4 regions of the Lysinibacillus sp. OF-1 genome follow, and region 1 is predicted to be linked to each of the others. Evidence: riboswitches for the same ligand, from Rfam matches in the RefSeq annotation. Region 1 holds a riboswitch; each other region holds the start of a gene.
What was found. A riboswitch is a leader RNA that binds a small molecule or an ion and turns the genes downstream of it on or off. The one in region 1 is predicted to bind thiamine pyrophosphate.

Region 1 (3,737 bases):
TTGCTGTCGTAATTCAACTCGTCGAATTTTTCCAGAGGATGTTTTGGGTAGCTCTTCGACAAATTCAATAGCACGTGGATATTTATATGGGGCAGTCAATGATTTCACATGACTTTGAAGTGTTTGAATAAGTGTTTCATCACCAATTTCACCATTACGAAGAACAATAAATGCCTTTACAATATTTCCTCGAACTTTATCTGGACTGGCAATGACAGCAGCTTCTTTCACAGTTGGATGCTTCATCAAAGCATCCTCTACTTCAAAGGGACCAATTGTATAACCCGAGGAGATAATGACATCATCTCCTCGACCCTCAAACCAAAAGTAGCCATCTTCATCTTTGTAGGCACGATCTCCTGTTATATACCAATCACCACGGAATTGTAAATTTGTACGTTCAGGATCATTTAAATATTTTTTAAAGAGAGCTGGTGTTTCACGATGAACAGCAATATCACCCACCTCTCCCACTGCAACAGGATTGCCGAAATCGTTAATAATATTAACGGTGTTGCCAGGAGTAGGTTTTCCCATTGAGCCAACTCGCGCCTCCATCCCTACCATTGTACCAACAAGTAATGTATTTTCCGTTTGACCATAGCCATCTCGCACTTGTAAATGGAATGTTTCTGAAAATACGTTGATAACCTCACTATTTAACGGTTCACCTGCTGATACAGCTTGGCGAATTGCATGTAAATCATATGCGTGTAAATTTTCAAGTGATGCCATAAAACGATATTCAGTTGGTGTACAGCATAATACATTGATTTTGAATTTTTCAAGCATTGCCAAATAGGAAGCAGCATCAAATTTACCTTTGTAAACAAATGCAGTAGCACCACTGCCTAATGTAGCGAGAAAGGGACTCCATATCCATTTTTGCCATCCAGGTGCTGCTGTTGCCCAAACAATATCATTTTCTTGTACACCTAACCAATGTGGTGCTGTTGTTCGTAAATGAGCATAGCCCCAGCTGTGTGTATGTACCGCTGCCTTTGGGTTACCTGTTGTGCCGCTTGTATAGGCTAAAAATGCATTATCAGTACTTTTTGTCGGGGTCGGATTTATGTAAGTTGTAGGTTGATGGTGCATTTTTTCTAGTAAAGGCTGCCAAGGCTCATGTGCTTTCCCTATGACAAATTGCTGTATGCCCTGTAAATTTCCAACTTCATCAAATTGTTCAATATAGGGCTCATAGGCAACAACCCCTTTAGCATTGGCGTGATGAATGCGATACTCAATATCTTTTGTTCTTAACATTTCTGAGCTTGGAATGATGGTTAAACCTGCTTTTAATGCTGCAATATAAACAATATATGCTTCCACTGAGCGTGGTACCATCACTAAAATCACATCACCCTTCGTTAAACCTTGTAAGGTGAAAACATGTGCTGCTTGATTCGCTTTTTCCATCAAATGTGCATATGTAATAAATTGTACAGCTTGATTTTCTTCATAAATAATTAAAGCATTTTTCGTTGCATCCTGAGCATATTTTTCAATTTCCTCTGTTATGTTATACCATTCTGGTGCAACTAAATCTTGTCTTTTCATGGCAGATGCCCCCTTTTGCTATGACACATTATAAAACTCCTTTTTCAGTATTTTCAATGGTTTGCGCTTAATTTAGGTAAAGTCATGACAACTATCATACCTAGCTATATGGCATCAGTCACGTTTTGTCGATAGGAAAACTAGCTATTGAACACAAATGAAAAGTATGGTACATTTTGGTCAACTAAAAGCAAAATTGCAGGGGGACTCGAAAGAGTTGAGAAGGTAAAACCTGACCCTTTGAACCTGTTAGTTAATACTGACGTAGGGAGCAACAGACATCGATTTTTTCAGATGAAAGGCTCTTTTTCGTGTATTTTCACATAAAAAGAGCCTTTTTGCATGCTTACGTCCATCCACAAAGGAGGACTAAAATTAAAATGATATTTCAAACAATTCGTCAACAGCAACCACTTATTCATTGCATCACAAACTATGTGGTGGCAAATTTCCAAGCAAATGGTTTATTAGCATTAGGTGCTTCGCCCGTTATGGCTGACGATAGCCAAGAGGTTGAGGAAATGGTAGCAATGGCACAAGCATTATTAATTAATATCGGGACACTCAATACTCGCACCAAAAACGCCATGCTGTTAGCAGGAAAAAAAGCTAATGCACTTGGCATTCCAGTTATATTAGATCCAGTTGGGGCAGGGGCTACAACTTATCGCAAGGAAACCGTTCAATACTTACTTGAAAACATACAATTTGCCGTAATTCGCTGTAATATCGGTGAGCTTGCGGCTATAGCCAATGTAGATTGGCAACAGAAAGGTGTAGATAGTGGTCATGGCTCCATGTCACTGGAGACGGAAGCATTACTAGTGGCACAACGATATAATTGTATCGTTATTGTAACAGGTGAACGTGATCTTATAACAAATGGTGAGCATAGCCAGTGGATAGCTGGTGGCCACCCACAAATGACAGAGGTCACTGGTACTGGCTGTTTACTTAGTGCGCTTTGTGGTGCTGCCTATGTCGCAGGTAACAAGCCATACAACCAATTAGCAGAAACACTCACTTACTATAAAAAGGCAGCAGTACTAGCTTCTGCATTCACTGCAGATATCGGTGATTTTCAAATAGCTTTGCTTAATGCTATACATCGTTTATCAAAGGATGGTGAAGCATCATGCATATTGTAACGACGATTGCTGGATCAGATAGTGGTGGCGGTGCTGGTATACAGGCTGATTTAAAAACATTTCAGGAATTAGAGGTGTTCGGCACTTCCGTTATTACAGCTTTAACTGCACAAAATACAACAGGCGTGACAGGTGTTTTCCCCATTGACATTTCGTTTGTGGAAAAACAATTTCAAGCGTTAGTCGAAGATTTTCCGATTGCTGCAATGAAAACAGGCATGCTTTATTCCTCTGGTATTATCCAAGCCATCGCACGCATGATCGGTGAATTAAACATACCACTAATTGTGGATCCCGTGATGATTGCAAAAGGTGGAGAAAGCTTATTACAGCAAGAAGCTATTGAGGCGTTACGCTCATCTTTACTACCACTAGCTACGATTGTTACGCCAAATATACCCGAAGCAGAGGCTCTCACGGGGAGAACCATTCGCCATTTTGAGGATATGAAACAAGTGGCTCAAAGCTTTTTACAGCTAGGTGTACAATGCGTCATTGTAAAGGGTGGGCATTTAGCAGAACCACTTTATGCCATTGATTATGTATTTTTCAAAAATGGACAATCTTTTTCGATGCAGTCTCCACGAATCCAAACCAAAAATACACATGGTACTGGCTGTACATTTTCAGCAGCACTCACTGCTTTTCTTGGACGAGGTTTAGCGATGGAAGAGGCTATTATCGAAGCTAAAAAATTTATTCAATTAGCGATTATGCATGATTTAGCCATCGGCAACGGGCACGGACCTACAAATCATTTCGCTTATCAACAGCATAAGGAAGCCTGTGAGGTAATTATTCATGAAACGTGAGGATTTACAGCTTTATTTTATTATGGGGACAGGCAATGTTTTTCAACAAAATCCCATCCATCTCCTCGAAAAGGCATTGCAAGCTGGCATTACGATGTTTCAATTTCGCGAGAAAGGGTCTCTTGCCTTAACTGGATTAGCCTATGAACAATTTGCACGCCAATGTCAAAAACTTTGTCAGCAGTATAATGTACCGTTTATCGTTAACGATGATATA
Region 2 (3,737 bases), 540 kb from region 1:
CGTACAGCGTATGAGGAAGCATTTAAACGTTTGCAACAGATGAATGGTTTTGCACAAGCATGCCAGGGCTTTATAAAAAAAGTGGAAGAAACAGCGAGAGAGCTTCAGTTACTTGAACAAGAAGCTGGTCGAGTAAAGGAACTCTATGGATTATTAAACGGACAAAATTCGAAAAAGCTGTCCTTTGAGCGATACATTCAAATTAATTACTTAGACCAAATTACCGATGCCGCTAATATTCGTCTTTATCACTTATCAAATGGTCAATTTGAGCTTAGACGTTCTGATAGACTAGAAAAGCATGCGAAGCAAAGTGGGCTTGGGCTTGATGTATATGATGCCTATACGGATCAATTACGTGATGTGAAAACATTATCCGGTGGCGAAAAATTTAATGCTTCCTTAAGTCTTGCTTTAGGAATGGCAGATGTCATTCAAAGCTTCCAAGGGAATATTCATATTGAAACCATGTTTATTGATGAGGGCTTTGGCTCGCTTGATGAGGAATCTTTGAATAAAGCAATTGATACATTAATTGCTTTACAGGATTCTGGTCGTATGATTGGCGTGATTTCTCATGTGCCTGAATTAAAATCGGCGATGCCAGCGGTCTTACATGTAGAAAAAACATTGAATGGACATAGTCAAACCCACTTTGAAGTGAAATAAATAAAAGGCGTATTTCCAAAACAAGGGAATACGCCTGCTGTTTATTTTTTTCGAGGGGTGGCTGTAGGTGTTGTCCCTTTTTTTGCAGCCATTACTTTTTTCACGATAGGAATAACAATAGGTGCTAATTTTACGGCGGTTTTCACAACATTTGATACTTTCATTCAAAAACAGCTCCTTTTACAATTACTACTACCTGTTTCGCTTAAAAATGAAACATTAACGAATAACACGAACAGCTTGAATAATATTCCATATTACAATTCCTAGTGAGACGATGGCATAAATGGCAAACGAAACGAACCAAATAATCAACATCTTATTATTGCCGGACGTTGGATCCAAATTAAATGTAGAAAAAACAAAGACAATAAAGAACAGAATGCCGAAAACAAAAGGAATTAAATGAGAGATAAGTGCACGAATTGAATGTCTTTTTACGTCACTATCTTTCGTAATAATGTACACAATTAATGGGACGATAAAAGGGGCGAAGAAAATACTTAAATAACTAAAGGCAGATAAAATTTTTTGGTTCTCCATAGTTGTACCTCCTTTTTTAATATTTACGCATGAAAAACAGCAAAGTTTCAAAAAAATAATATATGGAAGAGGTTGTAATCCTTCTATCCTTTGCGTACAATGAGAATGTTCAAATAAATTCAGATGTAACGACCACAAGGGGAGCTGATGATGTCAGCTGAGACTGGGCACGTAATGCCTTGACTCTTTGAACCTGTAAGTTAACGCTTGCGTAGGGATGTGGATAGAAACCGACACTAGTACGATGTGAGGCTCTGTCCTGGCATCGTTTTTTCATTCTTGAGGGAATAAAAAGGTGTCAGAAAGAGACATATCAGCGCATTTCTATTCCTGCTCTTGTATCCTACATCGGAACAAAGGAGAGAATATATATGGACAAAAAAAGACTATTAATGCTTGTGGAGATTGCGATATTTGCAGCAATCGCTCTTGTGCTTGATCAGGTTTCCTTTAAAGTATGGGCACAAGGTGGTTCTGTTAGTCTAGTCATGGTACCTATTATGTTAATAGCATTTCGCTGGGGCTTAGTAGCTGGGCTAACAACTGGATTACTCGTAGGTGTAATGCAAACCATGTTTGGTGCTACGATTGTGCACTGGCTACAAGGATTCCTTGATTATGGTGTTGCTTTCACAGTTGTAGGATTAGCGGCGGTTGTGCGTGGACCCGTGTTGGCGGCTGCCAAAAATGCCAACAAAACAAAAATGGCACTTTACATTATATTAGGTACGGTGCTTGCGGGCTTTTTACGATATGCAGCCCACACGATGGCTGGCGCTGTATTTTTTGCAGAATATGCTGGCGATCAAAATGCATGGATCTATTCCATCATCTATAATGGTACATATATGCTACCAGCAACTATTTTAACGGCAATTGTAGGCGTTCTTTTATTCACAGCTGCTCCACAATTAATGCAAAGAAAAGCATAAAACATGCCCCTCACATTTGTGAAGGGGCTTTTTTGTCGCAAATAACTCTTTGCGCACTTCGCAAAGTAAGGAAGCATACAATATTTAAAGCGTTTATCGTTATACGCATAACAAGTTATGTTATATTAAAGTATAGATATTAGATGAAAGGGACGTTATACATGATTGTAAAAACGCAAGAAGAGATTGAAGCTTTTAAAAAAATAGGACGCATTTGTGCTGAAATTCGTGAAGCGATGAAAGCTGCCACAAAACCAGGTGTTACAACATTGGAGCTAGATGAAATTGCTGGCCGTATGTTTGCAGAGGCTGGCGCGATATCTGGTCCAAAGGGAGAATATGATTTCCCAGGGTATACATGTATTAGTGTCAATGAAGAAGTGGCGCATGGTATCCCCGGAAAACGTGTTATTCAAGAAGGGGATATTGTAAATATCGATGTTTCTGGTTCATTAAATGGCTACTTTGCTGACACTGGTATTTCATTTGTGGTTGGTGATGGCTATGAGGACAAAGAAAAGCTATGTCGCGTTGCCAAAAGCGCCTTTGATCGAGCAATGACAAAGGTAAAGGCTGGGTCTAAATTAAATCAAATTGGTAAGGCAGTTGAACGTGAGGCGAATGCTAATGGCTTAACTGTTATTATGAATTTAACTGGTCATGGTTTAGGTCAATCTTTACATGATGAGCCGAATCACATTTTAAATTACTATGATGCATGGGATTCTACAATTATGAAAGAAGGTATGGTGCTTGCGGTTGAACCGTTTATCTCAGCGAAGGCAGAGCATATTGTAGAAGCTGGTGATGGTTGGACATTCATTACACCTGATAAATCACTTGTAGCTCAAATTGAACATTCAGTCATTGTAACAAAAGATAAACCGATTATCCTAACATCATTAGACGAAGAATAGAATGCAATGAAATGAAAAATCCTGCTTACCAATTTATTTTTGGTAGGCAGGATTTTTTTTAATAAATAAAATACCAACAAAGAGAACACCACATAAAAAGAAGGCGGCGGTAGTGACAAGTAGCTCATCAAAACCATTATGTAAGGCGATTCCTATATAAGCCCAAATAAAAACACTAGGAAACAAAATATCAAAGTGATGGAAACGGATATGTAGCGCAAGTGCTCCACCTAATGTCAGCAAAATTACTGCCCAAAGAGGCGTACTAAGACCAAAGCCGTTCCAACCATAAGCCGTTAACGTAAAACTGATATTCGTAATAAAAATAAATGTCATCCATGCAAAATAAATGGAGAAAGGAATACGACCCGACATTGCTTTGTCATGAAGAGGGTACGTATTATACAACATAAATAAATACAAGACTAAGAGTAATGTAATGCCAAGTGAAACAATAAATAACTCATGATGCCATACGTATATCATCAATGCTTGCAATATATTTATGCAGCTAAAAAGCGCAGACTGTTTCATAGTTGTCTTTTTGATATTCATAACTAACCAATAACCGAGTAAAAAATAAATAAGAATCCAAATTACATGACTTACACTAACTGGTGCAAATACTACAGAAAAGCGATTAGCGATTTCTAGCATAGATTGACCGTTGATATTC
Region 3 (3,737 bases), 2.1 Mb from region 1:
ACAGTCTCGGATATTCCTTGAACTCACTAGACAATCAGGAACTACGTAAGGCTACTGATAAATTAATCACACTTGCACCAAATGTAAAAGCCATCATTGGAGATGAAATTACACCATTAATGATCAACAATGAGGCCACTGTAGCCCTTACTTGGTCTGGGCAAGCAGCAGATATGATGTATGAAAATGAGGAGCTAGACTTTGCTGTACCTGAGGAAGGCTCGAATTTATGGTTCGATAATATGGTCATCCCTAAAACATCGAAAAATATCGACGGTGCCCATGCCTTTATCAATTTCATGCTAAGTGCTGAATCGGGTGCACAAAATGCCGATTATGTAGGCTACTCTACGCCTAATATCGCTGCTATGGACTTAATGGATGAAGAAGTTGTTTCTGATGAACGCTACTATCCTTCTGAAGAACAACGCGATACATTAGAAGTTTACAAAAATTTAGGACCAGACTATTTAGGGAAATATAATGAATTGTTTTTAGAATTTAAAATGAGTATTCGTTAAAGCATATAAAGGTCTATCGATGAATTTTTATTTTGTCGATAGACCTTTTTCTATTATCTTCCTGCTTCTGGCAGCACCTCACCTATTGTCTGTTTATTCTTTTCTACATCGTGGATTGGTATTGCTGCACTAGCAGGTATGTTTCATTTCAGACTTTCAACCGATATGATGATAGGATATCTTATGATAGACTTTAGTATATTTGATTATAAAAAGGGGGTTCATTCGATGACCCAGCAGAAGTCCAATAAGGCGGCTTTATATATTTTAATGTTTAATATGTTTATCGCAATGGGGAGTATTGGAATTATTATTCCTGTCATGCCAGAGTATTTAAAAATATTCGGTGCAGCAGGACAAGTTCTAGGTATGCTAATTGCAACGTTCGCCTTAGCTCAATTCGTATTTTCTCCAATTGCTGGGAATCTTTCGGATCAGTATGGTCGGAAAAATTTAATTATTTTCGGTCTTATTGTGACAGGTCTTGCACAAATCGGTTTTGGCCTAGCCACAGACGTCTGGATGCTATTTTTAGCACGCTTTTTAGGCGGTCTAGGTTCCGCATTTGTTGCACCTCCTATTATGGCATTTGTAGCTGACGTTACTACCTACGAGGAACGTGGAAAAGGTATGAGTATGTTGGGTGCTGCTATGTCACTTGGCTTTATGATAGGGCCAGGAATAGGTGGTTTCTTAGCAAAGGTTAGTTTACATTTTCCATTTTTCACGGCAGGAGTTGCTGCCATACTAGCATCTGTTTTATCTTATTTTTTATTACCATCTACTAAACCAAACACTTCACATGACAAGCAAAAGCAAGAAAATCTGGCGAAGCAAATGGCTCGTTCCATACATATGCCTTATTTCGTTATGCTCATTATCATGCTCGTGTTCTCGTTCGGAATTGCCAACTTCCAAACAACCTTGTCATTATTTGTGACAGAAAAGTTTAATTACACACCCGTAGATATTGCGATTATTTTAGTTGTCGGTGGTGCTTTTGGGGTAGTTGTACAAATGTTTGTGATTACACCACTTTTTAATCGCTTTGGTGAAATGAAAGTTGTGTTAGTCAATTTATTTATTGCATCTGTTGCTATTTTCTTAATATTGTTTGTATCTGGCTTCGCTCTTATATTAGTTGTAGCAACTATTTTCTCTACAGCAACAACACTAATTCGTCCTGCTGTAAATACACTAATTTCAAAGCTTGCAGAGAAAGAACAAGGGTTTGCTGCGGGCTTGAATAATGCTTACATGAGCCTTGGCAATATGATTGGACCAGCCTTAGCAGGTTTACTATTTGACTGGAATATGAACAGTCCATATATTTTCGGATCTATCATATTATTAGCCTGCTTCTTCCTTGCACTCATCTGGACATTGAAAAAAGCACCTCATCTAATGCATCCTGATACGAAATAGTCAGAAAAATCATTGACTATTTTTAACATTATGTTACAGTAATGTTGGTTAATAAAATTGAATGATATTTACCACTAGGGGAGCCTTTAAAAGGCTGAGACGTATATGATGATGTACGGACCCTTTGAACCTGATCTAGTTCATACTAGCGGAGGGAAGTGGCGCTACTTGCTATTGTCATTGTCTATGCAAGGCCGCTTCCTATTGTTTAAAGGAAGCGGCCTTTTAATTTCCCTCATGATTTTATTCAAGAGGAGTGAACCTTATGTCAATTCGTAAAATGACAATCATGGCTTTATTAGTAGCGATTGCTGTAGCAGGATCTACCTTTGTATCCATACCAACAGGCATCGCACGTGCCTACCCCATTCAGCATGCTGTTAACGTAATAGGAGCTATTATACTAGGACCCGTGCCAACAGTTCTAGTTGCCTTTGTGACAGCCATCATTCGTATCTTTACTGGTACAGGCTCTCTTTTAGCGATTCCTGGTAGTATTATTGGTGCATTGTGTGCGGCCCTTGCCTACAAATACAGTAGAAAACCATGGCTAGCAGGATTCGGCGAAGTTTTTGGCACTGGTATTTTAGCTTCACTTATTGCCGTACCCTATGCAAAATTGCTTATGGAGACATCCGTAGCTGCATTATTCTTCATGCCAGCCTTTTTAACATCAAGTACCATCGGGGCCATCTTAGGTGTTATGGTAGCTAGTACTTTGCGAAAATCGGTACTAGTAAAGAGTTTTAATTCTTCGCTTTATTGAGTGGTGCTGAGTGCTTTTTGATTTTGGAAATTCTTTAAGATGTGCGAGAAGATTCCTTTTCTAGTCTTTGAGCGGGGTTCGTTTCTTTATGAGCGTCTCTCTCCCCTGAGAAGCACTTTTCGAAGGCTGCACTTTGTCAATCACCTTTGCACCATTTTTTAAAACCTCAAAGCATTCAAAAAAGCAGTGCAAAATGGAATGATTTTGCACTGCCTTCACTCTATTATGATCGTTTTTTCATACCCTTTAATAGCTGGGCTACGTTCGTATCTTCTGCTTGTACAGGTTTCTCCTCAATTGGCTGCTCTTTTTTATTCGTTTTTGTTAAGAAACTCCACCCAAAACGTCTTATGGTAATATCCATAAAGAATAGAAGCATACTTGCTAAAAGAAGCCATGTAGCAATGTTTTGTCGATCCGCTCCTTTGGTTGTAAAGTCACGGAACACATCTTGTGGTTCTTTTAAAACGGCTCCCCCTGTTTGATTTGTTAACTCTTCAATCAGTTTTTCATTAACAGGGAGCAGTTCATACTCAGCACTATAAGGAACACTTAGACCTGCCTGATAAATGGCCTGCTGCTCATCCGCTATACGGAAGAAAATCAATCCAGGTTCGGCCTGTACAACAGCTCGAACTTGGGAGGCTGAAATGGTTTCTAACTGTGTTTCTAACTCCTCCCCTGCTTCATTAACCGCTACAATGTCTAAAAATGCGGCTTCATTTGTAGGGTCTGTAATCATAAAGGAGCCATCAGCTTCTAATCTCACATCATAGGCAACATCATTATAGCTTGGCAACATTTGTGAAATAAGCGTCTGCCAAAATGTTCCCCAGTCCTGCCATCTTGCCCAATCTCCTGTCCATTTACCCGTTGAATCGGATGTAAAAGCAAATGTTTTACCGAGTCCATATTGCCATTGTGCTAACACAGGATCTTCCTTCTCACTTTCTGCAATTACGGTTGTCCCTTGCTTAGCTGTCGTTCCAATATAAGCATTCATTTGAGGGACGCCATTGGCAAAT
Region 4 (3,737 bases), 1.1 Mb from region 1:
CAGACCGTACAGGCTTACGTGTTGTAATTGAGCTGAAAAAGGATGTTCCGGGAAAAGGAATCTTACAATACCTATTTAAAACAACAGATTTACAGGTAGCTTATAATTTTAATATGATTGCTATTCATAATCGTCGTCCAACGATGATGACATTGCCATTATTGCTAGATGCCTATATTGCGCATCAAAAAGAAGTGGTGACGAACCGTTCGATTTATGATTTACAAAAGGCAAAGGATCGTTCTCATATTGTAGAAGGGTTAATAAAAGCACTCTCCATTTTAGATGAAGTGATTGCGACAATCCGTTCTTCTAACGATAAGAAGGATGCGAAGCTTAATTTACAAGCGAAGTTTGATTTTACAGAGGTACAAGCCGAGGCGATCGTTAGCTTACAATTATATCGTTTAACGAATACAGACATTACAGAGCTTCGTCAAGAACAAGACGAGTTAAATAAGTTGATTGCGAAGCTAGAAGGAATTTTACAAAGTGAAGCCAAGCTTGTACGTGTCATTAAACAAGAGTTACTAGAGATTAAGAAACGCTTCACAGAGCCACGTCGCTCGAAAATTGAGCAGGAAATAGAAGAAATTAAAATTACGCTAGATGTCCTTGTGCCAAGTGAAGAGGTTGTGGTGACGGTGACAAAGGATGGCTATATTAAACGTACATCCACACGTTCACATGCCGCTTCCAATGGTCAGGATTTTGCGATGAAGGATTCGGATTACTTATTGTATGAAGCAACCTTAAATACACAGCATCATCTGTTACTGTTCACAAATCGAGGCAATTATATTTACCAGCCTGTTCATGAGCTACCTGATATTCGCTGGAAGGATCTTGGACAGCATATTTCAAGTATTGTGCCAACAGGGGAAGATGAGTCTATTATTGCAGTGTATGGCTTTGAAACATTCGAACAGCCAAATACGTATATTTTAACAGCTACAAAAGATGGTCAAATTAAACGCTCCCCACTGGCAGATTATGCGGTGACGCGTTATTCGAAGCCAATAAAAACAATGAATGTTAAAGCGGGCGATGCGATGATCTTTGCATCGTTTGTGACAGATGATGTGGAACTGATGTTAACAACGGATACAGCCTATGCGATTCGTTTCCCACTGGAAGAATTACCAGTTACAGGGGTGAAAACAGGCGGTGTCAAAGGCATCACGCTAAAGGATGGAGAAGCCTTAGTCGGTGTCAATGTGCTACAGCCTGATGTTACACAATATGTGGTAATCGTCACACAGCGTGGAGCCGTGAAGAAAATGAATGTTGCAGAAGTTGAAGTGGCAAGTCGTGCAAAACGTGGTCTAAAAGTATTAACAGAATTAAAAGCAAATCCTCACCGTATTGTGGCAGTTATTCAAGCAACGAATGAGGAGCAAATAGTGATTGAAACGGAAAAAGGTGTACAAGAGCTCATTGATGTCCAAACATTGACGCGTGCTGATCGCCATTCCAACGGTTCGTTTAAAGTGGATATTGCAACAGATGGGGCTATTTCCCATGTTTTAACGGCTAAAAAAGAACAGAAACTAAGCTAATGATAAGCCCAGTCTCTTAGGAGTGCTGGGTTTTTTTACGAGAGCAGTCGTTAGTCAAAAATAGCATCTTGTCATTTTAGCGTAACTATGGGTATAATAATCAACGAAAAGTTCATAGCACAAGAATGTAGGGGGGCTAGTAGTTGCTAGCTGAGATTGTGTCCGATAGACGCTGACCCTTTGAACCTGATTTGGCTCGTACCAGCGTAGGGAACATCTATTCAAAAAAGCAAAGTTTTGAAGATTGATTGCAATACGTCTGGGAGGAATCCTAGGCGTTTTTTTATGTTTTCAAGCAATATCTTGCCAAACGCATACGCTTTCTTTCTGGTGACAACATTCAATCATGAACACTTTCACATTATCAACTAGGAGGACTTCGCATGAAAAAATGGTTATTTATTCTAGTGGCTGCACTTTTAACGTTAGTGGGCTGTAGTGACAAGGAGGACAAGCAGGCTACTGATCAGCTGAAAAAAGTATCAGTGGTCTTAGATTGGACACCAAATACAAATCATACAGGACTGTATGTCGCAAAAAAACTCGGTTATTTTGAGGAGCAGGGCTTAGATGTTGACATTATTATGCCTGGGGAGGCAGGAGCCGATCAGCTTGTTGCTTCTGGCAAGGCAGAGTTTGGTGTGAGCTATCAGGAAGGGATTACACAGGCTCGTGTGCAAGATGTGCCTCTTGTCTCCATTGCTGCTATTATTCAACATAATACATCTGGCTTTGCTTCTATTGCATCAAAAGGTATTACATCACCAAAGGATTTCGAAGGTAAAACCTATGGCGGTTGGGGGGCTCCACTAGAGCAAGCTGTCCTACAATCATTGATGCAAACAGAAAAGGCAGACATTCATAAACTAGATATCGTCAATGCAGGAGATTTAGATTTTTTCACGATGATGCAAAAGGATATTGATTTTGCTTGGATTTATTACGCGTGGACAGGTATTGAAGCTGAGCTACGGGGTGAAAAGATTAATATGCTGTACTTAACAGATTATAGTGATCAGCTGGACTATTATACACCTGTTCTAGCTACAAATGAAAAAATGATCCAGGACAATCCTGACCTAGTTCAAGCGTTTGTGGCGGCTGCATCGAAGGGCTATGAATACGCCATAGCACATCCAAGTGAGGCGGCTGATATTTTAATAGAAGCGGCTCCCGATTTAGATCAAGCGTTAGTGCATAAAAGTCAGGAATGGCTAGCCGATAAATATCAGGATGATGCCAAGCAATGGGGAGAGCAAAAGTTTTCTGTATGGGAAAACTATGCAAAATGGATGTCTAGCAACAACGTGTTAGAGGGCGAATTTAATGCGAAACAAGCCTTTACAAATGATTTCTTACCTAAAAAGGAGGCCAAATAAGATGGCGAATTCATTAATCAGTGTTCAAATCATTCCAAAAACAGAGAAATTTGAGGATGTTATACCGTATGTCGATGCGGCGATTGCTGTGATAGATGCTGCTGGTGTGAAATATGAGGTACATCCGTTGGAAACGACGATGGAAGGTGAGCTGTCAACGTTGCTGCAAATCATTGAAAAAATGAATGACAAGATGATTGAGCTTGGTGCTATCAATGTCATTACACAAGTGAAAATATTATATCAGCCAACTGGTATAACAATGGATACATTAACGGAGAAATACCAGTAATGAAACAAGCTTTGCAAAAGGGAAGGACGATTATTTTTATCGCCTTCCTCTTATTCGTGTGGGAGCTCATTGTGCATGTGGCTGAAGTTCCTCATTGGTTATTACCTGCACCAAGTAGTATTTTGTTGGAAGCTTTTAAAGCCTATCAAACCTTTTTACCACATGCTTGGGCTACGATGCAATTAGCCTTATTAGGACTTGCCATTGGCATTGCCTGTGGATTAATGGTGGCGATTGTCTTGCATCGATTTACATTTATTCGGGAGTTGTTTTATCCGATTTTAATTATGTCGCAAAATATCCCTATTCTTGTCTTAGCGCCATTGCTCATTATTTGGTTTGGCTTTGGTTTATTACCAAAGCTCATCATTATTTGCCTCGTGTGCTTTTTCCCCATTGTTATTGCGGCAATGGACGGATTTCGGCAAACAGCACCTGAGTTAAAGCATTATTTTGCCATGGTTGGTGCTACAAAGGCGCAAACTTTTTGGAAGCTCGAATGGCCTC

Region 2: linked by a shared signal. The riboswitch ahead of thiT (energy-coupled thiamine transporter ThiT) and the one ahead of thiM (hydroxyethylthiazole kinase) in region 1 are both predicted to bind thiamine pyrophosphate.
Region 3: linked by a shared signal. The riboswitch ahead of thiW (energy coupling factor transporter S component ThiW) and the one ahead of thiM (hydroxyethylthiazole kinase) in region 1 are both predicted to bind thiamine pyrophosphate.
Region 4: linked by a shared signal. The riboswitch ahead of NV349_RS11505 (ABC transporter substrate-binding protein) and the one ahead of thiM (hydroxyethylthiazole kinase) in region 1 are both predicted to bind thiamine pyrophosphate.

The regions. Positions count from the first base shown of each region.
Region 1 covers NZ_CP102798.1:3,484,788-3,488,524, forward strand. Annotated here, with positions in the region: gene mbcS (acyl-CoA synthetase MbcS) at 1-1,560, opposite strand, end outside; TPP riboswitch at 1,751-1,848, shown strand; gene thiM (hydroxyethylthiazole kinase) at 1,941-2,708, shown strand; gene thiD (bifunctional hydroxymethylpyrimidine kinase/phosphomethylpyrimidine kinase) at 2,696-3,520, shown strand; gene thiE (thiamine phosphate synthase) at 3,510-3,737, shown strand, end outside.
Region 2 covers NZ_CP102798.1:4,028,378-4,032,114, reverse strand. Annotated here, with positions in the region: gene NV349_RS19820 (AAA family ATPase) at 1-669, shown strand, start outside; gene NV349_RS19815 (hypothetical protein) at 711-833, opposite strand; gene NV349_RS19810 (magnetosome magnetite crystal formation protein family) at 889-1,212, opposite strand; TPP riboswitch at 1,340-1,447, shown strand; gene thiT (energy-coupled thiamine transporter ThiT) at 1,584-2,144, shown strand; gene map (type I methionyl aminopeptidase) at 2,306-3,061, shown strand; gene NV349_RS19795 (TspO-related membrane protein) at 3,095-3,737, opposite strand, start outside.
Region 3 covers NZ_CP102798.1:879,881-883,617, reverse strand. Annotated here, with positions in the region: gene NV349_RS04060 (ABC transporter substrate-binding protein) at 1-521, shown strand, start outside; gene NV349_RS04055 (MFS transporter) at 750-1,946, shown strand; TPP riboswitch at 2,013-2,120, shown strand; gene thiW (energy coupling factor transporter S component ThiW) at 2,212-2,712, shown strand; gene NV349_RS04045 (VWA domain-containing protein) at 2,936-3,737, opposite strand, start outside.
Region 4 covers NZ_CP102798.1:2,374,512-2,378,248, reverse strand. Annotated here, with positions in the region: gene parC (DNA topoisomerase IV subunit A) at 1-1,559, shown strand, start outside; TPP riboswitch at 1,679-1,789, shown strand; gene NV349_RS11505 (ABC transporter substrate-binding protein) at 1,943-2,938, shown strand; gene NV349_RS11500 (thiamine-binding protein) at 2,940-3,230, shown strand; gene NV349_RS11495 (ABC transporter permease) at 3,230-3,737, shown strand, end outside.